DNA from 4 places in the Streptomyces bullii genome. Region 1 is predicted to be linked to each of the others. Evidence: riboswitches for the same ligand, from Rfam matches in the RefSeq annotation. Region 1 holds a riboswitch; each other region holds the start of a gene.
What was found. Region 1 has a riboswitch for cyclic di-AMP ahead of ACFPZJ_RS22475 (transglycosylase family protein). Riboswitches for the same ligand answer to the same signal wherever they lie in the genome.
Positions count from the first base shown of each region.

Region 2: it holds a riboswitch for cyclic di-AMP, as region 1 does, so the genes downstream of both, ACFPZJ_RS11860 (M23 family metallopeptidase) here and ACFPZJ_RS22475 (transglycosylase family protein) in region 1, are expected to answer to the same signal.
Region 3: it holds a riboswitch for cyclic di-AMP, as region 1 does, so the genes downstream of both, ACFPZJ_RS17495 (C40 family peptidase) here and ACFPZJ_RS22475 (transglycosylase family protein) in region 1, are expected to answer to the same signal.
Region 4: it holds a riboswitch for cyclic di-AMP, as region 1 does, so the genes downstream of both, ACFPZJ_RS34620 (M23 family metallopeptidase) here and ACFPZJ_RS22475 (transglycosylase family protein) in region 1, are expected to answer to the same signal.

Region 1 covers NZ_JBHSNY010000007.1:435,638-442,675, forward strand. Annotated here, with positions in the region: gene ACFPZJ_RS22450 (serine/threonine-protein kinase) at 1-842, shown strand, start outside; gene ACFPZJ_RS22455 (SurA N-terminal domain-containing protein) at 988-1,635, shown strand; gene ACFPZJ_RS22460 (nucleoside triphosphate pyrophosphohydrolase) at 1,722-2,723, shown strand; gene ACFPZJ_RS22465 (cytochrome P450 family protein) at 2,879-4,186, shown strand; gene ACFPZJ_RS22470 (transglycosylase family protein) at 4,332-5,324, shown strand; cyclic di-AMP (ydaO/yuaA leader) riboswitch at 5,530-5,701, shown strand; gene ACFPZJ_RS22475 (transglycosylase family protein) at 5,706-6,383, shown strand; gene eno (phosphopyruvate hydratase) at 6,652-7,038, shown strand, end outside.
Region 2 covers NZ_JBHSNY010000004.1:114,547-121,584, forward strand. Annotated here, with positions in the region: gene ACFPZJ_RS11850 (M16 family metallopeptidase) at 205-1,599, shown strand; gene ACFPZJ_RS11855 (M16 family metallopeptidase) at 1,596-2,984, shown strand; cyclic di-AMP (ydaO/yuaA leader) riboswitch at 3,175-3,340, shown strand; gene ACFPZJ_RS11860 (M23 family metallopeptidase) at 3,354-4,118, shown strand; gene ACFPZJ_RS11865 (GntR family transcriptional regulator) at 4,306-4,992, shown strand; gene ACFPZJ_RS11870 (HPr family phosphocarrier protein) at 5,257-5,538, opposite strand; gene ACFPZJ_RS11875 (bifunctional acetate--CoA ligase family protein/GNAT family N-acetyltransferase) at 5,728-7,038, shown strand, end outside.
Region 3 covers NZ_JBHSNY010000005.1:647,103-654,140, reverse strand. Annotated here, with positions in the region: gene ACFPZJ_RS17505 (C40 family peptidase) at 1-914, opposite strand, end outside; gene ACFPZJ_RS17500 (hypothetical protein) at 1,374-1,727, shown strand; gene ACFPZJ_RS17495 (C40 family peptidase) at 1,813-2,988, opposite strand; cyclic di-AMP (ydaO/yuaA leader) riboswitch at 2,997-3,169, opposite strand; gene pcrA (DNA helicase PcrA) at 3,505-5,982, shown strand; gene ACFPZJ_RS17485 (M23 family metallopeptidase) at 6,053-7,038, opposite strand, start outside.
Region 4 covers NZ_JBHSNY010000015.1:1,955-8,992, forward strand. Annotated here, with positions in the region: gene dxs (1-deoxy-D-xylulose-5-phosphate synthase) at 1-389, shown strand, start outside; gene ACFPZJ_RS34595 (aspartate aminotransferase family protein) at 386-1,792, shown strand; gene ACFPZJ_RS34600 (helix-turn-helix domain-containing protein) at 1,855-2,493, shown strand; gene ACFPZJ_RS34605 (DUF6126 family protein) at 2,490-2,609, shown strand; gene ACFPZJ_RS34610 (tyrosine-protein phosphatase) at 2,622-3,419, opposite strand; gene ACFPZJ_RS34615 (alpha-galactosidase) at 3,590-5,668, shown strand; cyclic di-AMP (ydaO/yuaA leader) riboswitch at 5,994-6,155, shown strand; gene ACFPZJ_RS34620 (M23 family metallopeptidase) at 6,160-7,038, shown strand, end outside.

The DNA.
Region 1 (7,038 bases):
TGTACGAGCCGCCGCTGCCCGTGCGCCGCACCCGCCCCGAGGTCCCCGAGGCCCTGGAAGCCCTGGTCCTGCGCCTGCTCGCCAAGGACCCGCAGCACCGCCCCGCCTCCGCGCAGGAGGTGTACGAGCACCTGGAACTGCTCCTGCCCGCGCGCGGCACCCCCACCGGTGCGCCGCTCGACCCCACCCGCCCCTTCCTGCGTCCGCACGCCCCCTGGCCGGACCGCGCCCGCACCCCCGCGCCGCAGCCCGCCCCGGCACAGCAGGTCGCCGAGAAGCCGGACGTCGCCCGGGCCGTCGACGAGGTCAAACGCCTCCTCGGGGAGGGCCGCATCACCCAGGCCGTCGACATCCTCGGCGCGATCCTGCCCGTCGCCGCCGAACAGCACGGCGAGCACTCCCCGGTCGTCCGCACCCTGCGCAAGCAGTACGCCGCCACGCTCCTGGACGACGGCCAGTACCGGCGGGCGCTGCCCGAACTGCGCCGCCTCGCCGACGAACGCGCCGCCGAGGCCGGCCAGGCCGACCCGCAGTCCCTGCGCTTCCGCTACGAGGCCGCCCAGTGCCTGGAGCAGCTCGGCGAACCGGCGGCGGCACTCGCCGAGTACCGCGCGCTGCTGCCGTACTACGAGAACCGGTACGTCGCCGCCGGCGACCCGGAACTCGCCTACGACGTCCGCCGCCGCATCGGCCACCTCCTCCTCGCCCTCGGTGACCGCGCCGCCGCGCACGACACGCTGGTCCGTCTGCTGCACGAGCTGGAGCGCGCGCACGGCCCCGGGCACCCGCTCGCCGCCGAGCTCCGGCGGACCCTGCAGTGGCTGGGACAGGTGCGCGGCTGACCGTCGCGGCGGCGGCCGTGGCGCGGCGGTGCCGGAAGTCGTGGTGAATCGTTGGTCGAATGGGTTGGCCAGAGCTCGGCCGCTGCCTACCATCGATCACCGCAAGACTTTGTGCACCGTCGCACAATCTCCTCGGGAGGTTTCCTTGCACCGCCGCCGTCGCACCGCGCTCGTCCTCACCGCCGCGATCGCCGCCGCGGCGCCCCTCCTCACCGCCTGCGGAAACGATGCGCGCCCCGGTGCGGCGGCCGTCGTCGGGGGCCAGCGGATCACCGTCTCCGAGCTGGAGCGGCGGGTCGACGAGGTGCGCGCCGCCCAGCGAGCGGCGGTGCGGAACGACGCCCAGTACCAGCAGGCCATCGCCGCAACCGGCACCCTCACCCGCGACACGCTGCACACCCTGGTCCTCGACCGGGTGCTGCACCGCGCCGCCCAGGACGCGGGCGTCACCGTCACCCGGCGGGAGATCCAGCAGATGCGCACCGGCCTGGAGCAGCAGGCGGGCGGCGCCAAGGCGCTGGAGACGGCCTGGCTCCAGCAGTACGGCATCCCGCCGCAGCGCCTCGACGAGAACCTCCGCCTCCAGCTGGAGGCCCAGAAACTCGCCGAGAAGCTCGGCACCGACACCAGCCGCCCGGACTTCTGGAAGGCCCTGTCCAAGGCCTCCGAGAAACTGAACGTCGACCTCAACCCCCGCTACGGCACCTGGGACGTCCAGAAGAGCAGCCGCGTCGACGCGAAAACCCCGTGGGTCCGGGACGTCACCGCGGCACAGGCACAGCGGACGACGTGACGACACGGGCTGACCGCCGGCGCCCTGGACGGCTCGGCCCTGTGGACAACTGATCCCCCGGTCGGTCCGTGGGTTAGCTTCGAACCGTGAACGCAACGAGTCCCGAAGCCACCCCCGGCACCGGCCCGGACGCCGCCACCGGCCGCATCGTCCTGCTCACCACCAGCCACCGCGTCGCCCCCGGCCTGCTGTCCTGGCCCGCCTGGCAGGCCCTGCACGCGGCCGACCGGGTGCTGTGCGCGGACGCGGCCCACCCGCAGCTGCCGTACCTGCGCGAGGCGGGCATACCGGTCGACGAGGCGTCCCCGACGGCCGAGGAACTGATCGACGCCTGCGCGGGAGGCCGCACGGTGGTCGTGGTGGCGACCGGCGAGGGCGAACCCGCCCTCACGGACGGCCTGGCCCGCCTGGCCGGCTCCGGCCGCGTCCAGATGCCCGAGCTGGAGCTGCTCCCCGCCTCCTACGACCTGCCGGGCGCCCGCCTCCTCGACCTCGTCCAGGTCATGGACCGCATCCGCGCCGAATGCCCCTGGTCGTCACAGCAGACCCACAAGGGCCTGGCGAAGTACGGCATCGAGGAGGCGTACGAGCTCGTCGAGGCCATCGAGGAGGGCGACCGCGACGAACTGCGCGAGGAGCTCGGCGACGTCCTGCTCCAGGTCGTCTTCCACGCCCGCATCGCCGAGGAGGACGGGGACCACCCCTTCTCCATCGACGACGTCGCCGCCGGCATCGTCACCAAGCTCATCCACCGCCACCCCCACGTCTTCGGCGACGAGACGGCGACGACCCCGGAGGAGGTCAAGGAGCACTGGCTGCGCACCAAGGCGGCCGAGAAGCAGCGCACCTCCGTCACGGAGGGCATCCCCCTCGGCCAGCCGGGCCTGGCCCTCGCCGCCAAGCTGGCGTCCCGCGCCCGTACGGCGGGCCTCGACGTCCCGCTGCCCCAGGTCGAGGGCGTCGGCTACGAGCTGCTGGCGCTCGCCGTCCGCGCCGAGGCGGAGGGCGTGGACCCGGAGGCGGCGTTGCGGGCCGCGGCCCGGGCCTACCGGGACGCGGTGCGGGCCGCCGAGGACGTGGACGCCTGAGGAGCGCCGAGGGGGTGGACGCCTGAGGAGCGCCGCCCTCGCGGGCAGTCGTCGGCGGCGGTGGTCGCCTACGGGTGCGGCGGCGCGGCTTGGCGGGACCGGGAGAGGGCCGGGGCGGAACGGCCCGCGGAGCGACCTTTGGATACCGTCGAGGAGTGACCACCCGGCCCACCCCCGACAGCCCCGCCCCGGAACTCTTCACCTGGGAGTTCGCCACCGACCCCTACCCCGCCTACGCCTGGCTCCGGCAGCACGCCCCCGTGCACAGGACGAGGCTCCCCAGCGGGGTCGAGGCCTGGCTGGTCACCCGGTACGGCGACGCCAAGCAGGCGCTCGCCGACAACCGGCTCTCCAAGAACCCGGCGCACCACGACGAGCCCGCGCACGCCAAGGGCAAGACCGGGATCCCCGGGGAGCGCAAGGCCGAGTTGATGACGCATCTGCTCAACATCGACCCGCCGGACCACACCCGCCTGCGCCGGCTGGTCAGCAAGGCGTTCACACCACGCCGCGTCGCCGAGTTCGCCCCGCGGGTGCAGGAGCTGACCGACCGGCTCATCGACCGGTTCGCTCCCACCGGCTCCGCCGACCTCATCCACGAGTTCGCCTTCCCGCTCCCCATCTACGCCATCTGCGACATGCTCGGGGTCCCGCCCGAGGACCAGGACGACTTCCGGGACTGGGCGGGCATGATGATCCGCCATCAGGGCGGTCCCCGGGGCGGGGTCGCGCGGTCGGTGAAGAAGATGCGCGGGTACCTCGCCGACCTCATCCACCGCAAGCGCGAGGCGCTCCCGCCCGAACCCGCCCCCGGCGAGGACCTCATCTCCGGCCTGATCCGCGCCTCCGACCACGGCGAGCACCTCACCGAGAACGAGGCCGCCGCCATGGCCTTCATCCTTCTCTTCGCGGGGTTCGAGACCACCGTCAACCTGATCGGGAACGGGACGTACGCCCTCCTCACCCATCCCGACGAGCGGGACCGGCTCCAGAAGTCCCTCGCCGCCGGTGAACGCGGCCTGCTGGAGACCGGCGTCGAGGAACTCCTGCGCTACGACGGCCCCGTCGAGCTCGCCACCTGGCGGTTCGCCACACAGCCGCTGGCCATCGGCGGGCAGGACATCGCTCCCGGCGACCCCGTCCTCGTCGTCCTCGCCGCCGCGGACCGGGACCCGGAACGGTTCGCCGACCCCGACCTGCTCGACCTCTCCCGCCGCGACAACCAGCACCTCGGCTACGGCCACGGCATCCACTACTGCCTGGGCGCCCCGCTCGCCCGACTGGAGGGCCAGACCGCGCTCGGCACGCTCCTCACCCGCCTCCCGGACCTGCGGCTCGCGGCGGACCCGGCCGATCTGCGCTGGCGCGGCGGGCTCATCATGCGCGGGCTGCGCACCCTGCCGGTGGAGTTCACACCCCCTGCCGAAGCGGCACGACCGTCCCCGCCATCGGCGCAAACGTGACACACCCTCACCTCTGTGATCTTCACGTGATCTGCGCGGCATGAACTTGTGACAAGTGATCGTCTGCCGATACGTTCACCCATCAGCGCGGCGGCCGCGAACAGCCCGCCGTGCCGGTCACCGCTGTCTCGTGAAAGGTCTCCGTATGCTCTCCGGGAACGGTCGTCACCGTCGCCCCCGTCAGGCTCCGGCCCTCCTCGTCGCGGCCGGAGTGACCGGCTCCGCCATCGCGATCCCGCTTCTCGGGGCGACCGGCGCGAGCGCGGCCGACGGAACGACCTGGGACCGGGTCGCGGACTGCGAGACGGGCGGCGCCTGGAGCCAGGACAGCGGCAATGGCTACTACGGCGGCCTGCAGATCTCCCAGGAGAACTGGGACACGTACGGCGGCCTCGACTATGCCGCGAGCCCGGACCTGGCCAGCCGTTCCCAGCAGATAGCCGTCGCCGAGAGAATCCTCGCCGACCAAGGGGTCGGCGTCTGGCGCACCTGCGGGCTGCTCGCCGGCCTGGACAAGGACTCGGCCACGCTCGACATCGACACCGGGGTGGCGGGCGACACCTCGGGATCGTCCGGCTCTTCTACTTCGTCCGACTCTTCCGGCTCCTCTGACTCCTCCGGCTCTTCCGGCCTCCTGGGCTCCTCCGGGTCGCCCTCCCCCTCGACTTCGTCTGACGGGTCGTCGGATATCGGGGACGAATCGGCCAAGTCGGGCACGTCTGCCGGCTCCGACGAGGGTGGCGCACAGGCTGCCGACGGTACGTCCGCGGGCGACTCCGGCAGCGAAGATGCGGACAACGCGGGGCGAAACGTCGGCTCTTCGGCGCTGACCGACACCGGGTCGGCCGCCACCGGCCGGCATCGCGGCCCCAGTGCCGAGGAGGGCGCGGAGCGCGCTCGCGCGGCAGAGTCGACGGGCCGGCATGCCTCGCGCGGTGACGCGGACGCGCGTGACGCGGTGGACGGCTCCTACACCGTGCGCGCCGGGGACAGTCTGTGGTCCATCGCCGACTCCCTTGACCTCAGGGGCGGATGGCGCGCTCTCTACACCGAGAACGAGAAGGTCGTCGGCGCCGACCCGGACCTCATCCTCCCCGGTCAGACCCTTGAAGTCGGGGTCGTAGCGGGAGAAGAGTAGCGAGAAACGGACCGCAGAACAGCGGGAGTTCGGGTCACCGTTTGCGTTGAATGTCCTTTGTAAGAGTGATGAGAGATAGATCTCAGAAGCCCTGATCGTCTTTGAAATTCCGCGGATCGCGTGTCTACGGTCATGACCGCTCGCAAGCCGCGAGCCCCTGCTGCCGTCACGCCGAATCCTGCCGGCGGCCGCATGGGAACAGTCGTCGCGTCACGCGCCGTAGGCAGGAGCGGGGGACCCAAGGTAGGCGCCGGGCCCGGCAGTTGAGGCTGCTGGATCCGGCTGGGGGTGAAGCCGTGTCCCGTGAGGGGCGCGGCCGGGCAACTCAACCGGCCCGAACCCGACAGCTCACCTCGCAGGCGTCGGTGAGGGGATCCATCCATGCTGTTTTCCAGCAAGGGCAAGCACCGTCGTCCGTCCAGGGCCGTTCGCGCCGTCGCCATGGCCGGTGTCGCCGGCGCCGCCGTCGCCGCCCCGCTGATGGCGGCCGGCAACGCCTCCGCCGCCACCGCCTCCGAGTGGGACGCCGTCGCCCAGTGCGAGTCCGGCGGCAACTGGTCCATCAACACCGGCAACGGCTACTACGGCGGCCTGCAGTTCTCCGCCTCCACCTGGGCCGCGTACGGCGGCACCCAGTACGCCTCCACCGCCGACCAGGCCACCAAGGCGCAGCAGATCGAGATCGCCGAGAAGGTCCTCGCGGGCCAGGGCAAGGGTGCCTGGCCGGTCTGCGGCAAGAACCTGTCGAGCGCCCCGTACAACGGCGGTTCGGCGAGCACCGGTTCCACCGAGACCCGTGAGACCGAGCAGCAGCCGGCCTCCCGCTCCGCCGAGCGCCCGGCCCAGGCCGAGAAGAGCCAGAAGACCGTCACCACCCCGACCGGCAAGAAGGTCAAGAAGGGCGACGGCGAGTACAAGGTCGTCGAGGGCGACACCCTCAGCTCCATCGCGGCCGAGCGCGACGTCAAGGGCGGCTGGGAGAAGCTGTTCCAGCTGAACAAGGACATCGTCCAGGACGCCGACCTCATCTACCCGGGCCAGCAGCTGCACCTGAAGTAAGAGGAGCAGCGGCCCTCCCCGTCTCCCGCCCCGGTGCGTGTTCCCCCGTACGCGCCGGGGCGGGGTCATGTCCCGAAAATCCACGGGACACAACCCCCTTTTGTTCCGTTCGGAAACAATTTATTCTCGGTTCCGTCCACAGTGTGGGTGACCGGCTGGCCGATCCCCCGGAGCCGGTTAGGCTCGTCTCGCAGAGCCCACCGCGGACTGCACCTGCCGGGCGTCGGCCCGGGGGGACCCCGCGTCACATCGCAAGAAGGAGATGCTCGTGCCGTCCATCGACGTCGTCGTAGCCCGGGAAATCCTGGACTCCCGAGGCAATCCCACGGTCGAGGTCGAGGTCGGCCTCGACGACGGCAGCACCGGTCGTGCCGCCGTCCCGTCCGGCGCCTCCACGGGCGCCTTCGAGGCCATCGAGCTCCGCGACGGCGACTCGAACCGCTACCTGGGCAAGGGCGTCGAGAAGGCCGTCCTCGCCGTGATCGAGCAGATCGGCCCGGAGCTGGTCGGCTATGACGCCACCGAGCAGCGCCTGATCGACCAGGCGATGTTCGACCTGGACGCCACCGACAACAAGGGCTCCCTCGGCGCCAACGCCATCCTCGGCGTCTCGCTCGCCGTCGCCCACGCCGCCTCCGAGGCCAGCGACCTGCCG
Region 2 (7,038 bases), on a different contig from region 1:
CTGACAACGCGGGCCGGGGACCCGGCGTCGGCCGCCGGGCCCGGCACTGCCGAAGGCTACGCCCTCGCGCGCCGTAACCCCGTTCTCGCTGTCGGCGTACGCCGCCCGGGAACTTCACCGGGGCTCCGCGCGCTTGCATACAGTGGCAGGACCGGCAGGAAAACGGCGGTTTCGACGACCGTCACCGCGATCGAAGGGACGTACATGCCCATGGGTCACACGGCCACAGCCCAGGCAGGCTCCGGGGGCCTGACAGCGACCGAGCACCGCCTGGCCAACGGCCTGCGCGTGGTGCTCTCCGAGGACCACCTGACCCCCGTCGCGGCGGTGTGCCTCTGGTACGACGTCGGCTCACGCCACGAAGTCAAGGGGCGTACCGGCCTGGCTCACCTTTTCGAGCACCTCATGTTCCAGGGTTCCGCCCAGGTGAAGGGCAACGGCCACTTCGAGCTCGTCCAGGGCGCCGGCGGCTCGCTGAACGGCACCACCAGCTTCGAGCGGACCAACTACTTCGAGACCATGCCCGCCCACCAGCTGGAGCTCGCCCTCTGGCTGGAGGCCGACCGCATGGGCTCCCTGCTCGCCGCCCTGGACGACGAGTCGATGGAGAACCAGCGGGACGTCGTCAAGAACGAACGCCGACAGCGCTACGACAACGTCCCCTACGGCACCGCCTTCGAGAAGCTGACCGCCCTGGTCTACCCCGAGGGCCACCCGTACCACCACACGCCCATCGGCTCGATGGCGGACCTGGACGCGGCCAACCTGGAGGACGCCCGCCAGTTCTTCCGCACCTACTACGCGCCCAACAACGCGGTGCTGTCGGTCGTCGGGGACATCGACCCGGAGCAGACCCTCGCCTGGATCGAGAAGTACTTCGGCTCCATCCCCGGCCACGACGGCAAGCCCGCGCCACGGGACGGCACGCTGCCCGACGTCATCGGCGAGCAGCTGCGCGAGGTCGTCGAGGAGGAGGTCCCGGCCCGTGCCCTGATGGCCGCCTACCGCCTCCCGCACGACGGCACGCGCGCGTGCGACGCGGCCGACCTGGCGCTCACCATCCTCGGCGGCGGCGAGTCCTCCCGTCTGTACAACCGGCTCGTGCGGCGGGACCGTACGGCGGTCGCGGCCGGCTTCGGCCTGCTGCGGCTGGCCGGGGCACCCTCCCTGGGCTGGCTGGACGTGAAGACCTCCGGCGACGTGGAGGTGCCCGTCATCGAGACCGCCATCGACGAGGAACTCGCCCGGTTCGCCGAGGAGGGCCCGACCCCGGAGGAGATGGAGCGCGCTCAGGCCCAGTTGGAGCGCGAGTGGCTCGACCGGCTCGGCACGGTCGCCGGCCGCGCCGACGAACTGTGCCGGTACGCGGTGCTGTTCGGCGACCCCCAGCTCGCCCTCACCGCCGTCCAGCGCGTGCTGGAGGTGACGCCCGAGGAGGTCCGGGAGATCGCCCAGGCGCGCCTGCGGCCCGACAACCGGGCGGTGCTCGTCTACGAGCCGATCACCCCGGAGCACGCCGAGGACGTGGAAGGCACCGAAGACCCGGAGTCCGCGGCGACCGTGGAAGCCACCGACGACAACGAGGAGGCGGCGAAGTGACCGAGCTCGCCACGATGGAGTTCCACCCCCAGCCGCGGGCGGGCGAGCCCAAGCCGTGGGCGTTTCCGGCGCCCGAGCGCGGCGCGCTCGACAACGGCCTGACGGTCCTGCGCTGCCACCGCCCCGGCCAGCAGGTCGTCGCCGTGGAGGTCCTGCTGGAGGCGCCCCTGGACGCCGAGCCCGCCGGCCTCGACGGCGTCGCCACGATCATGGCGCGGGCCTTCTCGGAGGGCACCGACAAGCACTCCGCCGAGGAGTTCGCCGCCGAGCTGGAGCGCTGCGGCGCCACCCTGGACTCGCACGCCGACCATCCCGGTGTGCGCCTCAGCCTGGAGGTGCCCGCCTCGCGGCTCGCCAAGGCGCTCGGCCTGGTCGCCGACGCCCTCAGGGCGCCCGCGTTCGCGGACAGCGAGGTCGAACGGCTCGTCCGCAACCGCCTCGACGAGATCCCGCACGAGCTGGCCAACCCCTCCCGCCGTGCCGCCAAGGAGCTCTCCAAGGAGCTGTTCCCGGCGGGCTCGCGCATGTCGCGCCCGCGCCAGGGCTCCGAGGAGACGGTCGCGAAGATCGACGCCGCGGCCGTACGCGCCTTCTACGAGAAGCACGTGCGCCCCGCCACGGCCACCGCCGTGGTCGTCGGCGACCTCACCGGCATCGACCTCGACGCGCTGCTCGGCGACACGCTCGGCTCCTGGACCGGCTCCCAGAGCGAGCCGCGGCCGGTGCCGCCGGTGACCGCCGACGACACCGGGCGGGTCGTGATCGTGGACCGCCCCGGCGCCGTCCAGACGCAGCTGCTGATCGGCCGCATCGGTCCCGACCGGCACGACCGCGTGTGGCCCGCGCAGGTCCTCGGCACGTACTGCCTCGGTGGCACCCTCACCTCCCGCCTGGACCGCGTCCTGCGCGAGGAGAAGGGCTACACCTACGGGGTGCGGTCGTTCGCCCAGGTCCTCAGGTCCTCCCCGGAGGGCACGGGAGCGGCGATGCTGGCCATCAGCGGCTCCGTCGACACCCCGAACACCGGCCCCGCGCTGCAGGACCTGTGGACGGTGCTGCGCACGCTCGCCGCGGAGGGGCTCACCGACGCCGAGCGCGATGTCGCCGTGCAGAACCTGGTGGGTGTGGCGCCGCTGAAGTACGAGACCGCGGCGGCCGTCGCGAGCACGCTGGCGGACCAGGTCGAGCAGCACCTGCCCGACGACTACCAGGCAGCGCTGTACCGGCAGCTCGCCGCGACCGGCACCGTGGAGGCCACCGCGGCGGCCGTGAGCGCCTTCCCGGTGGACCGTCTGGTGACCGTCCTCGTCGGCGACGCGAGCGAGATCAAGGAGCCGGTCGAGGCCCTCGGCATCGGTGAAGTCACCGTGGTGTCCGCCGAGTAGCGGCACGCGCGCGTGAGGCCCTGGTGGCGTGAACGTCACCAGGGCCCCCTTATGCCCGAATTGGGGCGGAGGCGGCCTGTCTGCCCTGTGGGATGCGCTACAAAAGCCGCGATCCGTTTGGGGATTGAAACTCGTCCCGTTTAGCTTCGTCCGGGCTGTCCGTCAGGCAGTGCGCCGCACCCGCGGCAGCGGACAGTCATCGCCGAGTCCCCGTACGGCGCGAGCCAGGGGAGCCGGGGACCCATCAGCAGTCCCTGGGGTGAATCGGACGCCCGCGCGAGCCGCGAGGGGGTCCGTAGGAGACCTTCCTGCTCCGAACCCGTCAGCTAACCCGGTAGGCGAGAGGGAAGGAAAGGACCAGCACACTTCATGGCGTTCACGCGCGCCACCGGGAAGCACCGTCGTCCCACCCGCATCAAGCGCGGCACCGCCCGCGCGGCCGGCGTCGCGGCCCTGGCCACCACCGGCGTCGTCGGCACCGTCGCGGCCCCGGCGTTCGCCGCCGAGCCCGCCGCCGAGCAGACCGGCCTCACCCCGGTCATCACCATCGGCGACGCCGTGGCCGACCAGATCGACGCGCAGGCCGCCGCCCAGCGGCAGGCCGCCGAGGAGGCCGCCGCCCGCAAGAAGGCCGAGGAGGCCGCCCGCCGGCAGGCGGCCGAGGCCGCCGAGCGGGCCCGTGAGGCCAAGGAGCGCGCCGCCCGCGAGGCAGAGCGCAAGCGCCTGAACACGTTCGTGCCGCCCATCGCCGGCTCCTACGTCTCCACCGGCTACAAGGCCGGCGGCGCCGTGTGGTCCTCCGGCAGCCACACGGGCGTCGACTTCCACGCCGCCAGCGGCACCCCCGTCCAGGCGGTCGGCATGGGCACGGTCGTCGAGGCCGGCTGGGGCGGGGCGTACGGCAACCAGGTCGTGATCAAGATGCACGACGGCACGTACACGCAGTACGGCCACCTGTCGTCGATCGGCGTCTCGGTGGGCCAGCAGGTCACCCCCGGCCAACGGATCGGTCTGTCCGGCGCGACCGGCAACGTCACCGGCGCGCACCTGCACTTCGAGGCCCGGACGAGCCAGAAGTACGGCTCCGACATGGACCCCGTCGCCTACCTCCGCGCGCACGGCGTCGACCTCTGACCCGTACGGTCCGTACGGCAAGGCCCCGGCTCCCCGAGCCGGGGCTTTCGCCGTTTCGGGACGGCCGACTGTCCAAAAAATATCCATGGATTCCGGCCCGCCGTCGGAAATTCCGGCTCATTGCAATAGAGTCACGGAACACGCGTCCATCGTCGACGTTTCACGGGGATTAAGGCGGAGGTCGGTCATGCGTATTCCGGCGCACTCGGTATGCACGGCGATCCGCGACGACATCGTCGCGGGTGTCCACGAGCGCGGCAGCCGGCTCACCGAGGAACTCCTCGCGCGCCGCTACGGCGTCTCCCGCGTCCCCGTCCGGGAGGCCCTGCGCACCCTGGAGGCCGAGGGTTTCGTGGTGACCCGGCGGCACGCGGGCGCGTGCGTGGCGGAACCCACCGAGGAGGAGGCCGCCGACCTGCTGGAGATGCGCGTGCTCCTGGAGCCGCTCGGCGCCTCCCGTGCCGCCCAGCGCCGCACCGAGGCCCATCTGAAGGTGCTGCGCGGCCTGGTGAGGCTGGGCCAGGAGCGTGCCCGCAGGGGCAACAGCGAGGATCTGCGCTCCCTGGGCGGCTGGTTCCACGAGACGCTCGCCCAGGCCTGCGGCAGCCCCGCGCTGACGTCGGTGCTGACCCAGCTGCGCCACAAGATCGCCTGGATGTACGCCGTGGAGGCGCCCACCGACCCCGTAGGGTCCTGGACGGAGCACGGGGCGATCGTGGACGCCGTGGCCCGCGGCGACAGCGAGCGCGCCCGGGCGCTCACGGCGCTGCACGCCGAGCGCGCGAGCTCCGCGCACCGGCTGCGTTTCTCCTCCGGCGGAGACCGCGTGAGGAAAGCGCAACATCCCGTAAACACGCCGAGCCTGCGGCATTAACACGGGGGCCGTATACAAAGAAGAGGTTATTCGGCGGGGTCTCTTTCCGCTGCCCTTTTCTTCGTGTCTCTTGAATTCCGGCGGTTTGCCCGGCCGGTGTGAAGCCGGTTCCGTAAAGCCTGTCCGAGAAAGTCGACTCCGTGAAGTCGGCGGCGACCCAGCGGCGAAACCCAGGGCGGAAACCCCGGTGGTGTGGACCCGGAAAACGGCGGAGCCGCGCCGCCCGGGAAGGGCGACGCGGCTCACCGTGCTGCCGCGGTCGGCTCAGACGGTCTCGGGAAGCTCCTCGAGACCCTCGGCGACCAGCTTGGCCAGCCGGTCCAGGGCGGCGTCCGCGCCCTCGGCGTCGGAGGCGAGGACGATCTCCTCGCCGCCCTGGGCGCCGAGGCCCAGGACGGCCAGCATGGAGGCCGCGTTGACGGGGGTACCGCCTGCCTTGGCGATCGTCACCGGGACGCCTGCGGCCGTGGCGGCTCGGACGAAGATGGAGGCGGGGCGGGCGTGGAGGCCCTCGGCCCAGCCGACGTTGACGCGGCGCTCAGCCATGTGTTGCTGCCCTTCAGGTGTTCAGGGTTGTCTAGACCAGTTTCCCACACGTGAACCTGGGCCGGAACGGGCGTACCGGGTGTACGCCTTCTCCGGATGGTGGCGGTCGGGCCGCGGCCTCGGCCCGAACTTCCGTCCTCCACAGACTGCCTCGCGCCGTTGTCGGACGCGAGCCGTACTCTGGGGCCCATGCAGACCTCGTCGGACCGGCACGAGTACCCCGCCCACTGGGAAGCCGACGTGGTGCTGCGCGACGGCGGCACCGCACGCATCCGCCCCATCACCGTTGATGACGCAGACCGTCTGGTCAGCTTCTACGAGCAGGTGTCGGACGAGTCGAAGTACTACCGCTTCTTCGCGCCCTACCCGCGTCTGTCCGCCAAGGACGTCCACCGCTTCACGCACCACGACTTTGTGGACCGGGTGGGACTCGCGGCCACGGTCGGCGGCGAGTTCATCGCCACCGTACGCTACGACCGGATCGGCTCCGACGGAATGCCCGCGTCGGCCCCTGCCGACGAGGCCGAGGTCGCCTTCCTCGTGCAGGACGCCCACCAGGGGCGGGGCGTGGCCTCCGCCCTCCTGGAGCACATCGCTGCCGTCGCCCGGGAACGCGGCATCCGCCGTTTCGCCGCCGAGGTGCTGCCCGCCAACACCAAGATGATCAAGGTGTTCACGGACGCCGGGTACACCCAGAAGCGCAGCTTCGAGGACGGCGTGGTCCGCCTGGAGTTCGACCTGGAACCCACCGATCGCTCCCTGGCCGTGCAGTACGCGCGCGAGCAGCGCGCCGAGGCCAGGTCCGTGCAGCGGCTCCTCGCGCCCGGCTCGGTCGCCGTCATCGGCACCGGCCGCGCCCCCGGCGGCGTGGGCCGCAGCGTGCTGGACAACATCCGGGACGCCGGGTTCACCGGCCGGCTGCACGCCGTGAACCACGCCTTCCCCGAGGGCCTGAAGGAGCTCGACGGGGTGCCCGCGTACCGCTCGGTGCGGGACATCGAGGGGCCCGTCGACCTCGCCGTCGTCGCCGTGCCGGCCGAGCGCGTCCCCGAGGTGGTCACCGAGTGCGGCGAGCACGGCGTGCAGGGGCTCGTCGTGGTCTCCGCCGGGTACGCCGAGAGCGGGCCCGAGGGACGCGAGCGCCAGCGGGCCCTCGTCCGGCACGCACGCGCGTACGGCATGCGCCTCATCGGGCCGAACGCCTTCGGGATCATCAACACCTCACCTGGGGTGCGGCTCAACGCCTCCCTCGCCCCGGAGATGCCGCGACCGGGCCGCATCGGCCTGTTCGCCCAGTCCGGCGCGATCGGCATCGCCCTGCTGTCCCGGCTGCACCGGCGCGGCGGAGGCGTCACCGGCTTCACCGGCGTGTCCACCTTCGTCTCCTCCGGCAACCGGGCCGACGTCTCCGGCAACGACCTCCTCCAGTACTGGTACGAGGACCCCGACACCGACGTCGTGCTGATGTACCTGGAGTCCATCGGCAACCCCCGCAAGTTC
Region 3 (7,038 bases), on a different contig from region 1:
CGGAGCTCGGAGCGGCTGACGCGCCGGCCCGCGTCGATCTGGGAGTACGTCGTGCGGGGCAGCGAGATGCCGGCGGAGCGGTACGCGGCCTGCACCAGGCCCGAGCAGTCGAAGGCGTCGGGGCCGGTCGCGCCCCACACGTAGGGGCTGCCGATCTTCTGGTAGGCGTACGAGACGGCCGACGCGGCACGGGAGGTGGGCGCCTGGGCCGTGGCGGACCCGGGGGCGGCGGAGCCGGCGCGCGCGTCCGCCGACGACCGTGAGGCGCGGTCCTGGGGCGTGTGGCCGGCGAGCCGGGCGCGTTCCTCGGCCGTCAGCCGCGACAGCAGCTGACGGGCGGCACCGAGTTTCCCGGTGATCGTCTTCCTGTGCCGCTTGAGCTCCGCCTGCCGCGACGTCAGCGAGGCCAGCTCGATGTGCGCGGCTCCCCGCAACTGCTCGATCTCACGAAGCTGTTCCCGTACGCGCGCGACGGCCGCCGACTGCCGGTGGCCCGCCCGTTCGACGAACTCGGCGCCCGCCAGGTAACGGTCGGGATCCTCGGACAGGGCGAGCTGCAGCGCGGGGTCGAGGCCGCCGCTGCGGTACTGGGCCTTCGCGACCGAACCCAAGGCCTCCCGGGCCGAGTTGAGCCGGTCCTGCCGACGGGCCGCTTCACCCTGCAACTGCTGCACCCGCCGCCGGGCCGCGTCGGCCTTCTCCTTGACGCCGTTGTACTTCTCGGTGGCGGCCTCCGCCTCCTGGTACAGCGTGTCCACCCGGGACCTGACCTGTTCCGGTGACAGCTGTGGCTCGGCCTGCCCGGTCCCGTCGAAGGCGGTGGCGGTCGCCGCGCCCGCCAGGGCGATCGTGGCGGCCGTGCGGGTCGTGCTCCCGCCCATCGAGCGCTGTCTGGGCTTGCGGTGCGCTGCCACCTGGGCTCCACGTCCTTTCCGACGACCGTCCGTCCGACGACCGCCCGTCCCACGCGCGGCCGTCCGGGGCGGTCGTACGACCGTCGTGGACGGTTCGCGCGTCCGGCGACGGCCCGCACAGGGGGGAGCGGGCCGCCGCCGGACCTTCTCGGCGGTGGTGGCCGACTGCCGCCCCTGGCCCGGGCGGCGGTGGGGAGCCGGTCACCTGGTGGAGGACGCTAAACCGGGCCGTGCGGGGCGGGTGACGGCTTGCGCGGAACTGGCGTGAGCGGACCGAAAGGTGACCGTGTGCGACCGTGATCCCGTCCTGGCGCCGTCGACTTCACTCAGAGCGATGACCGATGTCCGGGAAGCCCGGCGGCCGAGTGCGGCGGAGTGCTACGGGGTGCATATATGCGCCCGCTGGGAGTGCCGGGCCGGTGCGGGCCGGGCACGGGGCCGTGATTAGGCTCCGGCCTCATGGACGTACTCATCCACCTCTTCGTCGGCCTGCACATCGTCGGCATCGCCGCGCTCCTCGGCGGCTTCCTCACGCAGATGAAGGCGATGGGCGAGGGCACCGCCCGCTTCAGTCCCGCGATGCTGCACGGCGCGCTGACGATGCTGGTCACCGGAGTGATCCTGGTCGGTCTCAACCAGGCCGACGACCAGTCCGTCGACAACATCAAGATCGGCGTGAAGCTGGCGCTGCTGATCGTGATCCTCGGGCTCGTCTACGTGAAGCGGGACGAGGAGAGGGCGGACAAGCGGCTGTTCGGCCTGGTGGGCCTGCTGACCACGGCGAACGTCTTCATCGCCGTGCTGTGGACCTGACCGCCTGGGGCCTGTCCGCTCCAGACGACAGGCCCCCGCGACAGGCCCCGGTCCCGCCGTCCCTCCCGGTGCCACCGCCCGGGGCTCAGGCCGGTCGCACCACGCTGTGGATCGACGACTCGCCGTCGTAGTAGACCGACTCCTCGCGGACGTACGTGCCGGGCTTGGGGGCGTGGATCATCATGCCGTTGCCGATGTAGAGCCCGACGTGGGTGATGTCGTCGTAGAAGAAGACGAGGTCGCCCGGCTGGGCCTGGGACAGGGGGACCGTCGTGCCGGCGTCGACCTGGTCGTAGGTGGTGCGCGGCAGGTCCACGCCCGCGGCCTTCCAGGCGGCCTGGGTCAGGCCGGAGCAGTCGTAGGAGTCGGGGCCGGTGGCGCCCCACACGTACGGCTTGCCGATCTGCGCGCGGGCGAAGGCGAGCGCCTTCTCGGCCTTGGTGGCGTACGAGGAGTCGGTCGAGGGGGAGGACGGCGCCGACGGCGAGGCTGAGGGCGAGGAGGTTCCCGACGAGCCGCTCTCCTGCTGCTGGGCGGCCTCCCGGGCCTGCTGCTCCGCCTGCTGCCGGGCGAGTTCGGCGGCCTCGCGGGCGGCCTCCTCCTGCTTCTCCTTCTCGATCGCCGCGAGCCGTGCCTTCTCCTCGGCGGTCAGCTTCGACAGCAGCTCGCGCGCCTCGGCGAGCTTCCGCTGCACGGTGGCCTTGGCCGTCTTCAAGTCGCTCTGCGACTCGGTGAGCGTCTCCAGGCTCTCGGCGGCCTCCTGACGCTTCCTCACCGTCTCGGACTGCTGCGCGACGTAGTCGTCGACGGCGTCCTTCTGACGGCCGGTCAGCCGGCTCATCAGCTGGGTCTGGTCGAAGTAGTCCTGCGGGGAGTCGGCGAGCAGGAACGTCGCGGTGTCCGGGGCGCCGGCGCCGGTCCGGTACTGGGCGGCGGCGAAGGAACCCAGCTCCCGCCGCGCCTCGTTGAGCTTCTCGGTGCGCTGGGCCACGTCGTCGAGGAGGGTGCCGACGCGCTTGCGCTGCTTCGCGGTCCTCTCCTTGGCCGCGTTGTACTTCTCGGTCGCCGACTCCGCCTGGCGGTAGAGGTCGTCGACCTTCTTCTCGACCTCTTCCAGGCTCGGCTTGTCGTCGGCCGAGGGGGTGGCGTCGGCCGTCTGGGACAGCAGGGCCACCGAGGTGAGGGCGGCGGTGGCCAGGGCGGGGGTGCGTATGCCTGCTACGCGCGTACCGGCAGGACGCGACTTGCGGTGCGACGCCAAGGGAGGCGACTCCTTCCGTGTTCCGCCTACCGGGTTAGCTGTCGGGTTCGGGCGGGTGCTTCGGAAGGTTTGCCCTACGGCCGGTCCCCGAAGGGAGGCGGGCCGATTCACCCCAAACGTCTCGGTTGGGTCCCCGGCTCCAGGTGCAACGGCGGCACACCGGACTCGGCGGAGGCCGCGCGGCCCGGCGACGTTCGCCGGTGGGGGTCGTGCGGCCCGACCGCACGGTAGCCAACTCGTGTGGCTTGTGTGAAGGTTGATGGGTGATATGCCCGATACATTTTCGTGACCCTGCCTTGATGGTCACGGATCGTGGTCGCCTCGGTGCGGTGTGCGCCCGGCCGGGACCTGCGTGCGGGCGGCCCGGGGTGCCGGGCACCGGCCCCGGGGTCGGCCCGCCGGGTGACCGTGGGTGACGGGGATCTCCCGGCCGGTGAGGGGCCGGGCGGGAGGTGCGGCCCCGAGTTCCCAGGGTGGCGGCGGGCTGTCGGTGCGGCGCCCTAGACTCGGAGAGCGATGAGCAGCCTCTTTGACGACAGCTTCCTGGCGGACCTCCAGGCCCCGCGGGGCCACGGGGCAGAACCCCCGCCTCCGCCCGAGGACGATCACGTACCGGAGCCGATCCCGGACGATCTGTTCGGCGGGAAGTTCGACGTGCCGCCGGACCGGGACGCGCACTACCGGGACGGTGCCGCCCGCCCGGTGGTGGACTCCGCCGCGCTCCTGGAGGGGCTCAACGACAACCAGCGCGCCGCCGTCGTGCACTCCGGCTCCCCGCTGCTCATCGTGGCCGGCGCCGGTTCCGGCAAGACCCGCGTGCTCACGCACCGCATCGCCTACCTGCTGGCCGAGCGGCACGTCCACCCGGGCCAGATCCTCGCGATCACCTTCACGAACAAGGCCGCGGGCGAGATGAAGGAGCGCGTCGAGCAGCTCGTCGGCCCGCGCGCGAACGCCATGTGGGTCATGACCTTCCACAGCGCGTGCGTGCGCATCCTGCGGCGGGAGAGCAAGAAGCTCGGCTTCACCTCGTCGTTCTCGATCTACGACGCCGCCGACTCCAAGCGCCTGATGGCGCTGGTCTGCCGCGACCTGGACCTCGACCCCAAGCGCTTCCCGCCGAAGTCCTTCAGCGCCAAGATCAGCAACCTGAAGAACGAGCTGATCGACGAGGAGGACTTCGCCGCCCAGGCCACCGACGGCTTCGAGAAGACCCTCGCCCAGGCCTACGCCCTGTACCAGTCGCGGCTGCGCGAGGCGAACGCCCTCGACTTCGACGACCTGATCATGACGACGGTCAACCTGCTGCGCGCCTTCCCGGACGTCGCCGAGCACTACCGCCGCCGCTTCCGCCACGTGCTCGTCGACGAGTACCAGGACACCAACCACGCCCAGTACGCCCTCGTACGCGAGCTCGTCGGTACCTCCGAGCACCCCGTCGACGTACCGCCCAGCGAGGACGACCTGCCGCCCGCCGAACTGTGCGTCGTGGGCGACGCCGACCAGTCGATCTACGCCTTCCGCGGCGCGACGATCCGCAACATCCTCCAGTTCGAGGAGGACTACCCGGACGCGACGACGATCCTGCTGGAGCAGAACTACCGCTCCACCCAGACCATCCTGAGCGCGGCCAACGCGGTCATCGAGCGCAACGAGTCCCGCCGTCCCAAGAACCTGTGGACCAACGCGGGCGCGGGCTCCCTGATCACCGGCTACGTCGCCGACACCGAGCACGACGAGGCGCAGTTCGTCGCCGACGAGATAGACCGCCTCACGGACGCGGGCGAGGCGAAGGCAGGCGACGTCGCCGTCTTCTACCGCACCAACGCCCAGTCCCGTGTCTTCGAAGAGGTCTTCATCCGCGTCGGCCTGCCCTACAAGGTCGTCGGCGGCGTCCGCTTCTACGAGCGCAAGGAGGTCCGGGACGTCCTGGCCTACCTGCGGGTGCTCGCCAACCCGGAGGACTCGGTGCCGCTGCGCCGCATCCTCAACGTGCCCAAGCGGGGCATCGGCGACCGCGCGGAGGCCATGATCGACGCCCTCGCCCAGCGCGAGAAGATCAGCTTCCCGCAGGCGCTGCGCCGCGTCGACGAGGCGTACGGCATGGCGGCCCGCTCGGCGAACGCCGTGAAGCGGTTCAACACGCTGATGGAGGAGCTGCGCACCATCGTCGAGTCCGGCGCGGGCCCGGCGACCATCCTGGAGGCGGTGCTGGAACGCACCGGCTACCTCGCCGAGTTGCAGGCCTCCACCGACCCGCAGGACGAGACCCGGATCGAGAACCTTCAGGAACTGGCCGCCGTGGCCCTGGAGTTCGAGCAGGCCCGCGGCGAGGACAACCCGGGCACCCTGGCCGAGTTCCTGGAGCAGGTCGCCCTGGTCGCCGACTCGGACGAGATCCCCGACGAGGAGGGCGACGGCGTCATCACGCTGATGACGCTGCACACCGCCAAGGGCCTGGAGTTCCCGGTCGTCTTCCTGACCGGCATGGAGGACGGCGTCTTCCCGCACATGCGCGCCCTCGGCCAGACCAAGGAGCTCGAGGAGGAGCGGCGCCTGGCGTACGTCGGCATCACACGCGCCCGCGAGCGGCTGTATCTCACGCGGTCCACGTTGCGCAGCGCGTGGGGGCAGCCGTCGTACAACCCGCCCTCGCGGTTCCTGGAGGAGATCCCGGCGGCGTACCTGAACTGGAAGCGCACGGGGGCCAGCATTCCCGCGCCCTCCGGGCCCGCCTCGGGAGTGGCGGCCTCGCTGTCGTCGTCCCGCTCGCGCTCGTCGGCGCAGGGCGCGTCCGGCTTCGCCACGCGCAGGGCGTCGGAGAAGCCGGTGGTGTCGCTGGCGGTCGGGGACCGGGTCACGCACGACCAGTTCGGGCTCGGCACCGTGGTCGCGGTGAAGGGCACGGGCGCCAACGCCGAGGCGACGATCGACTTCGGGGACGCCAAGCCGAAGCGGCTGCTGCTGCGGTACGCGCCGGTCGAGAAGCTGTAGGGGAGCCGCGGCTTTGTGAAGTGAGCCCCCGCTCGACAGGCGCGGGGGCCTGCCGGGGCTTGCCGCGACGTTACGTCGGGTCGAGACCGTGGCTGCGCAGCCAGGCGAGCGGGTCGATCGCCGAGCCGCCGGCCGGGCGTACCTCGAAGTGGAGGTGGGGGCCGGTCGAGTTGCCGGAGTTCCCGGAGTTGGCGATGGGCTGGCCGGCCTTGACCGCCGTACCGGAGGGGACGATGTAGCTGGAGAGGTGGCAGTACCACGTCTCCGTGCCGTCCTTCGCGGTCACGATCATCATGTTGCCGTACGCGCTGTTGTACTGCGTGCGGACGACTCCGTCGGTCGCGGCCATCACGGTCGTGCCGTAGGAGACCGGGAAGTCGATGCCGGTGTGGAGAGACATCCAGTTGACGCCCGACTGGCCGTAGTAGGCGCTCAGTCCGTGCCGGGCGACCGGGACGGCGAACTTCGGACGCAGCCGCTCCTTGCGGGCCGCCTCCTCCGCCGCCCGCTTCCGCTCGGCCTCCTGCTGGGCCTTGAGGTCGATGCGCTCCTGGGTGCGGCTGGCCCGGTCGGCGAAGTCGTCGGCGCCGGCTGCGAGGACCTGGAGCTGGGTGTCCAACTTGCTGTTGACGGTGGACGGTTTCACCGGCTGCGCGTCCGACGCGGCGGCCGCCGTCTCCTTGCCGTCGTCGGTCAGGGTGCCGACCGAGGCGGCGGCGATCCCGGCGACCCCCATCACGCAGGCCGACGGCACCGCGACGGTCAGCAGGGCGGAGCGCTTGGGCGGCGTACGGCGGCGCGAACGGGACGCGCCGCGGGCAGCCGCGCGGGAGGACGGGGCCGGGGCGGTCTCCTCCTGGTCGTCGAGGAGCGGGGCGACGGTGGGCAGCTCGCCGGTGGCCGTGAACTCGCCGCCGTCCTGGGTCTGCTCGTCGTAGTCGGCCTGCTCGAAGGTGGCCGTTTCCCGCGGGTCCTGGAGGTGCTCGAAGGTGGCCGTCGCCTGCTGGTCGAAGGTTTGGGCGTGCGGCTCGTAGGCGTCGTGGGGTGCGGGGGTGT
Region 4 (7,038 bases), on a different contig from region 1:
TGCTGGTGGCCGTCGGGGTCATGGCCTCCGTCTGTCTGCAGGCCGCCGATCTGCTGGAGGCCCGCGGCGTCGGCTGCACCGTCGTCGACCCCCGCTGGGTCAAGCCCGTCGACCCGGTGCTGCCCGGCCTCGCCGCCGAGCACCGCCTGGTCGCCGTTGTCGAGGACAACAGCCGTGCCGCCGGGGTCGGCTCGGCGGTGGCCCTCGCGCTGGGCGACGCCGAGGTCGACGTGCCCGTACGGCGGTTCGGCATCCCGGAGCAGTTCCTCGCGCACGCCAAACGCGCCGAGGTGCTCGCCGACATCGGCCTCACCCCCGTCGAGGTCGCCGGACGGATCAGCGCGAGCCTGGCCGTCAAGGAAGAGCAGTCCAAGGAGAACCAGGGATGACCACCACCGAACCCGCAGCCGCAACCGGGGAGTTCGACCTCGGCAAGCTGCTGGCCGAGCGTGGCGGCGAACGCTACGAGCTGCACACGCGGTACCTCAACCACCAGCTCCCGCGCATGCTGCGCACCCTCGGCTTCGACAAGGTCTACGAGCGCGCCGAGGGCGCCTACTTCTTCGACGCGGACGGCAACGACTACCTGGACATGCTCGCCGGGTTCGGCGTCATGGGGCTGGGCCGGCACCACCCCGTCGTCCGCAAGGCGCTGCACGACGTCCTCGACGCCTCCCTCGCCGACCTCAGCCGGTTCGACTGCCAGCCGCTGCCCGGGCTGCTGGCCGAGAAGCTGCTGGCGCACAGCCCGCACCTGGACCGGGTGTTCTTCGGCAACAGCGGCACCGAGGCCGTCGAGGGCGCCCTGAAGTTCGCCCGGTACGCCACCAAGAAGCCCAGGATCCTCTACTGCGAGCACGCCTTCCACGGCCTGACCACCGGCTCCCTGTCCGTCAACGGGGAGGCCGGCTTCCGCGACGGCTTCGCCCCGCTGCTGCCCGACACCCCCGTGCCCCTCGGTGATCTCGACGCGCTGGAGCGGGAGTTGAAGCGGGGCGACGTCGCCGCCCTGATCGTCGAGCCGATCCAGGGCAAGGGCGTGCACGAGGCCCCGCCCGGCTGTCTGCGCGCGGCCCAGGAGCTGCTGCACCGCCACAAGGCGCTGCTCATCGCCGACGAGGTGCAGACGGGGCTCGGCCGGACCGGCGACTTCTACGCCTACCAGCACGAGGACGGGGTCGAGCCCGACCTGGTGTGCGTGGCCAAGGCGCTCTCCGGAGGCTATGTGCCGGTGGGCGCCACGCTCGGCAAGGACTGGATCTTCAAGAAGGTGTACTCGTCGATGGACCGGGTGCTGGTCCACTCGGCGAGCTTCGGCTCCAACGCGCAGGCCATGGCGGCGGGCCTCGCGGTGCTGTCGGTGATGGAGAACGAGCAGATCGTCGCGCACGTCCGCGCCACCGGCGAACGGCTGAGGGCCCGTCTCGCGGCGCTGACCGACACCTACGAGCTGCTCGCCGACGTCCGCGGCCGGGGCCTGATGATCGGCATCGAGTTCGGCAGGCCCAAGTCGCTGAAACTGCGGAGCCGCTGGACCATGCTGCAGGCCGCGCGCAAGGGACTGTTCGCACAGATGGTCGTCGTCCCGCTGCTCCAGCGGCACCGGATCCTCACCCAGGTCTCCGGCGACCACATGGAGGTGATCAAGCTGATCCCGCCGCTGATCATCGGCGAGCGGGAGGTGGACCGGTTCGTCGACGCCTTCACGGCCGTGATGGACGACGCGCACAACGGCGGGCTGGTGTGGGACTTCGGGAAGACGCTGGTGAAGCAGGCGGTGGCCAACCGCTGAGCGTCCTTTGCCTCTGAGGCAAAGGATTTGTCGTTCGGGCAAAGTACCGGCTGAATGGAGGTATGAGCCTCTCCGAGCCCGAGCACGCCTCCGGGTCCGAGCCGTCGGCCCCGGCCGGCGCGCTGCCCGCCGTCGCGCCGCAGCTGCGTGCCCTGCGCCGCCGGGCCTCGCTCACGCTGGAGGCCGCGGCCCGTGCCGCCGGACTGTCACCCGCCCACCTCTCCCGGCTGGAGACGGGGCAGCGCCAGCCCTCACTGCCGATGCTGCTCGCGCTCGCCCGTATCTACGGTACGACCGTTTCCGAGCTGCTCGGCGAGACGGTCGCCGACCGGGGCGCCGTGGTGCGCGCCGCCGACATGGAACCGACCACGGCGGGCGGCTGGACGTACTGGCCGGCCGGGGCGCCCGGGCGCGGGATGCAGGCCCTGCGGGTCCACGTCCCGTACGGCTCCCAGGGCGACATGGTGCGCGTGCACCCCGGCGAGGAGTGGCTCCACGTCCTCAAAGGGCGGCTGCGGCTGCGCCTCGGGGACACCGAGCACCGGCTCGGCCCGGGCGACAGCGCGCACTTCGACTCGCTGACCCCGCACCGTATCGCCGCTCAGGACCCCGACGGGGTCGAGCTGCTGTTCGTCCACACCCTGCTGCAGAGCCCCACGGCCACGCTGTGCCTCGGCCCGACCCCTGGAGATGCCCCATGAGGGACATGGAGGAGAAGTTCCCGCGCGGCCTGTGGGTGCGCCTGATCGTCTACATCGCGGTGGGACACCTCTTCGCGGCCTTCGTCTACCTGCTGTTCGAGGTGGGAGCCAAGTAGGGTCCCGGACCGTCAGTCCAGCAGCCGCTCGCGCAGCCGCTCCCGGGTCTGCGGGGTGACCCCGAGGCCCGACTCCAGATAGGCGTCGACGCCGCCCCAGGTCTCCTCGATCGTCTCGAAGGCCGCGCTCAGATACTCGGCGCGTGCGTCGAACAGGGGGCTGAGCAGCTCCATGACCTCGGGGGAGTAGGCCGAGGCGGAGGTGCTGCTGCGGTGGACCTTGTAGCGGCGGTGCTTGGCGTTGGACTTCAGGTAGTCGTCGACGATCGCCTCGCGCTCGACGCCCACGGCGAGCAGCGTCACCGCGACGGACAGGCCCGCGCGGTCCTTGCCGGCCGCACAGTGCATCAGCGCGGGGACGCTGTCCTCGGCGAGCGCGTGCAGCACCCGGGAGTGCTCGGCGGTGCGCTCCTTGATGATCGTGCGGTACGAGGCGATCATCCGGCGCGCGCCCTTGCCGTCCGCGAGGATCTGGCGCAGCTGGTCGATGTCGCCGTCGCGGACCATCTTCCAGAACTCGGCGCCGTCCGCGGGGTCGCTCAGCGGCAGGTTGATGTTGCGCACGCCCGGCAGCTCGACGTCCGGCCCCTCGAGCTTCTGGTCGGCCGCGTTGCGGAAGTCGAAGATCGTGTGCAGGCCCAGGGAGGCCAGGAAGGCCGCGTCCTGCTCGGTCGCGTGCGAGAGATGGCCGCTGCGGAACAGCACCCCGTGCCGCACCCGCCTGCCGTCCACGGTCGGCAGCCCGCCCACATCTCGGAAGTTGCGCACTCCGGCCAGCTCGGGCTCGGTCGACGGGACCTGCTGCGTCACGGGGACTCCCTCCCATTCGGACCCGCCGACGCGGCTCGTCGACGGGCACCACTCGACGATACGACATGGCTGCCAGGGGCAATGAGTTGTCCACAGGCGTTGCCCGGATGGCCCCGCGACCCTGATGATGTTGCTGCTTGATCGCAGCTGTTCGAATCTGTGAGGGTCTGATGCCGGAGATCTCCGAAGACGGTCGTACGTGGCTTCTCTCGGGCCCGACCAGCAGTTACGCCGTCCACCTCACCGACCGGGGCGACCTGGTGCACCTGCACTGGGGCCCCAGGATCGCGCTCGCCGACGCCGAGGCCCTCGCCGCGCGGCCGCTGCCGGAGTACTGGCCGTTCGAGTCACCGCTCGACGGACGCGAGGAGTACCCCGTCGAGGGCGGCCCGCGCTTCGTGCGCCCCGCCCTGTCCGTGCGCACCGACGAGCGACGCGGCACGGAGTGGACGTACGACGGGTGCGAGAGCGCGCGGGACGGCGAGTTGCGCCTCCGCTTCCGGGACGGTCGGCTGGCCGTCACGCTGCACTACCGGTTGCGCCCCGCCACCGACGTCGTCGAGCGCTGGGTGACCCTGGAGAACCAGGGCCCGGACGTCGAGGTGCTGCGCGCCGACTCCGCCACCTGGACCCTGCCCGACCGTGAGGGCTGGCGGGTGTCCCAGCTGCACGGCCGCTGGGGCGCGGAGTCGCGGCTGGTGCGCTCGGACCTCACCTACGGCGAGAAGGTCATCGGCAGCCGCCGCGGCCACACCGGGCACCAGCACCTGCCGTGGGTCGCCCTCGACACGGACGCGACCGAGGAGCGCGGCGAGGTCTACGGCTGCGCCCTGGGCTGGTCCGGCTCCTGGCGCATCGCCGTCGCCCAGCTCCCGGACGCGCGCGTGCAGATCACCGGCGGGGCCGGGCACGACGACTCAGGCCTGCTGATGCTGGGCGCGGGGGAGTCGTACACCACCCCGGTCTTCGCGGGGCTGTGGAGCGACGGGGGCTTCGGCGGCGCCAGCCGCGCCTGGCACGCCTATCAGCGGGCCTACGTCATCCCCGACGCGGACCGGGACCGGCCCGTGCTGTTCAATTCCTGGGAGGCGACCGAGTTCGACATCTCCGAGGAGCAGCAGCGGGCGCTCGCCGAGCGGGCCGCCGCGATGGGGGTGGAGCTGTTCGTGGTCGACGACGGCTGGTTCGGGTCGCGCACCAGCGACCGGGCCGGGCTCGGCGACTGGACGCCCAACCCCGACCGCTTCCCGCAGGGCCTGAAGCCGCTCGCCGACCATGTGCACGGTCTCGGCATGCAGTTCGGCATCTGGGTCGAACCCGAGATGGTCAACCCGGACAGCGAGCTGTACCGCGCGCACCCGGACTGGGTGCAGTTCCAGCCGGGGCGCACACGCACGGAGTTCCGCAACCAGCTGGTGCTCAACCTCGCCCGCCAGGACGTCCGGGACTACCTGTGGGAGCAGCTCGACGGGCTGCTCTCCAGCGCCCCCATCGACTATGTGAAGTGGGACTTCAACCGCTGCTTCACCGACGCCGGCTGGCCCGGCGACCCCTATCCGCAGCGGCTGTGGGTCGACCATGTGCACGCCCTGTACGCCCTGCTGGACCGGCTGCGGGAGGCGCACCCGCACGTCGCCTTCGAGTCCTGCTCCGGCGGCGGCGGACGGATCGACCTCGGCGTGCTGAGCCGGACGGACCAGGTGTGGACCTCGGACAACACCGACCCGCTCGACCGGCTCGCCATCCAGCACGGCTTCAGCCAGATCCACCCGGCGCGGGTCATGGCGGCCTGGGTCACCGACAGCCCGAACGCCATGCTCAACCACCGGGCCAGCCCGCTGCGCTTCCGGTTCGTCAGCGCCATGGCCGGGGTGCTCGGCGTCGGCGGCGACCTGACGAAGTGGACGGAGGAGGAGCTGGCCGAGGCGCGGGGCTGGGTGGCGCTCTACAAGGAGATCCGGCCCGTGGTGCAGCGCGGTGACCTGTACCGGCTGCGTCCCCCGACGGGCGGACTCGGCGCGGTGCAGTACGTCCACGGCGACGAGACCGTCGTCCTGGCCTGGCTCCAGGCGCAGCACTACGGAGAGCCCGTTCCGGCGCTGCGGCTCCGCGGCCTCGACCCGGCGGCATCGTACGAATGCCTCGAAACGGGAGTAATCCACCGGGGTGCCGTGCTGCTGCACCACGGGCTGCGGACCGGACTGCGCGGCGATCTCGACGCCGTCGCGGTCCGGTTGCGGCGCCGGTGACCCGCGGCGGTTCGCGGTAAGTGGCCGAAGTGTCTGAATAGAGCGCTTCGGTATAACGTGCCCCGATAGAAAGGGAGATGGGTCGGGGCACGTGAGGAGCGTCATAATCGTGACGGTGTGTTGTTGCCATGTGCACGTAATCAAGCTCTCTTTCTAGGGGGTTTGAGGAAATCGGGAGTTCCGAAATCGACGCAGTGTCACCGGGAATGTCGACGGAAAAACTCCTGAACCCCGTGCGCGGGCAACCGCACGCTTGTCCCCGCACGTCTTATTCGCTTACGTTCGCCACCGATCCGGACGGACGCCTAATCCTGCCGCCGCCCGGAGCCCGCACACACTGACCCGTGTACGGCAGGAGCGGGGGACCCACAGGTACGACGCCTGGTCCGGTCTCCGGAACAGGCTTGGGGTTAAGTCGCGCCTCGGCGCGGCCGGGCATCTCCAGTCCGCACCCGACAGCTCACCTCGCAGGCGCCGGAGAGGAATTCGCCATGCCCGCGAAGGGTAAGCACCGCCGTCCGAAGACCCCGCGCTTCACCCGTTCCATCGCCGTCGCCGGAACCGGTGGCGCCGCACTCGCTCTCCCGCTGCTGGGCGCCACCGGCGCGCACGCCGCCACCCCGCAGTCCGTTTCCGAAAAGGCCGTCCAGTCCCTGCCGGTGGCCGGGAAGAGCGCCGCCGAGAAGAAGACCACGGATGTGCGGACGTACACCGTGCGGGCCGGGGACTACCTCGCGAAGATCGCCGACGACCAGAACGTCAGCGGAGGCTGGAAGAAGCTGTACGCGGACAACCGTGAGGCCGTCGGCGACGACCCCTCGCTCATCCACCCCGGCCTGAAGCTGTCGATCGGCAAGAAGGCGACGGCGAGCGCGGAGAAGTCGTCCGCCGAGCCGTCCGCGCCGTCGAAGCCCAAGGCCAAGTCCTCGTCCGCCCCGAAGTCGTCGCCCGCCAAGTCCTCCACCGCGCAGACCGCGACCGTGAGCCGGGCCACCGAGGCCGCCGGCACGGCCGGGGGCTACACCGCGCCCGTCTCCGCCGGCATCGGCACCGCCTACAAGGTGGCCGGCAGCATGTGGTCCAGCGGCTACCACACCGGCGTCGACTTCTCCGTCCCGACCGGCACCTCCCTCAAGGCCGTGGGCGCGGGCACGGTCGTCTCCGCGGGCTGGGCCGGCGCGTACGGCAACCAGGTCGTCATCAAGCTCAGCGACGGCTACTACGCCCAGTACGCCCACCTGTCCTCGCTGTCCGTCTCGGCCGGCCAGAGCGTCACCGCCGGCCAGCAGGTCGGCCTGTCCGGTTCGACCGGCAACTCGACCGGCCCGCACCTGCACTTCGAGATCCGCACCACGCCGGACTACGGCTCC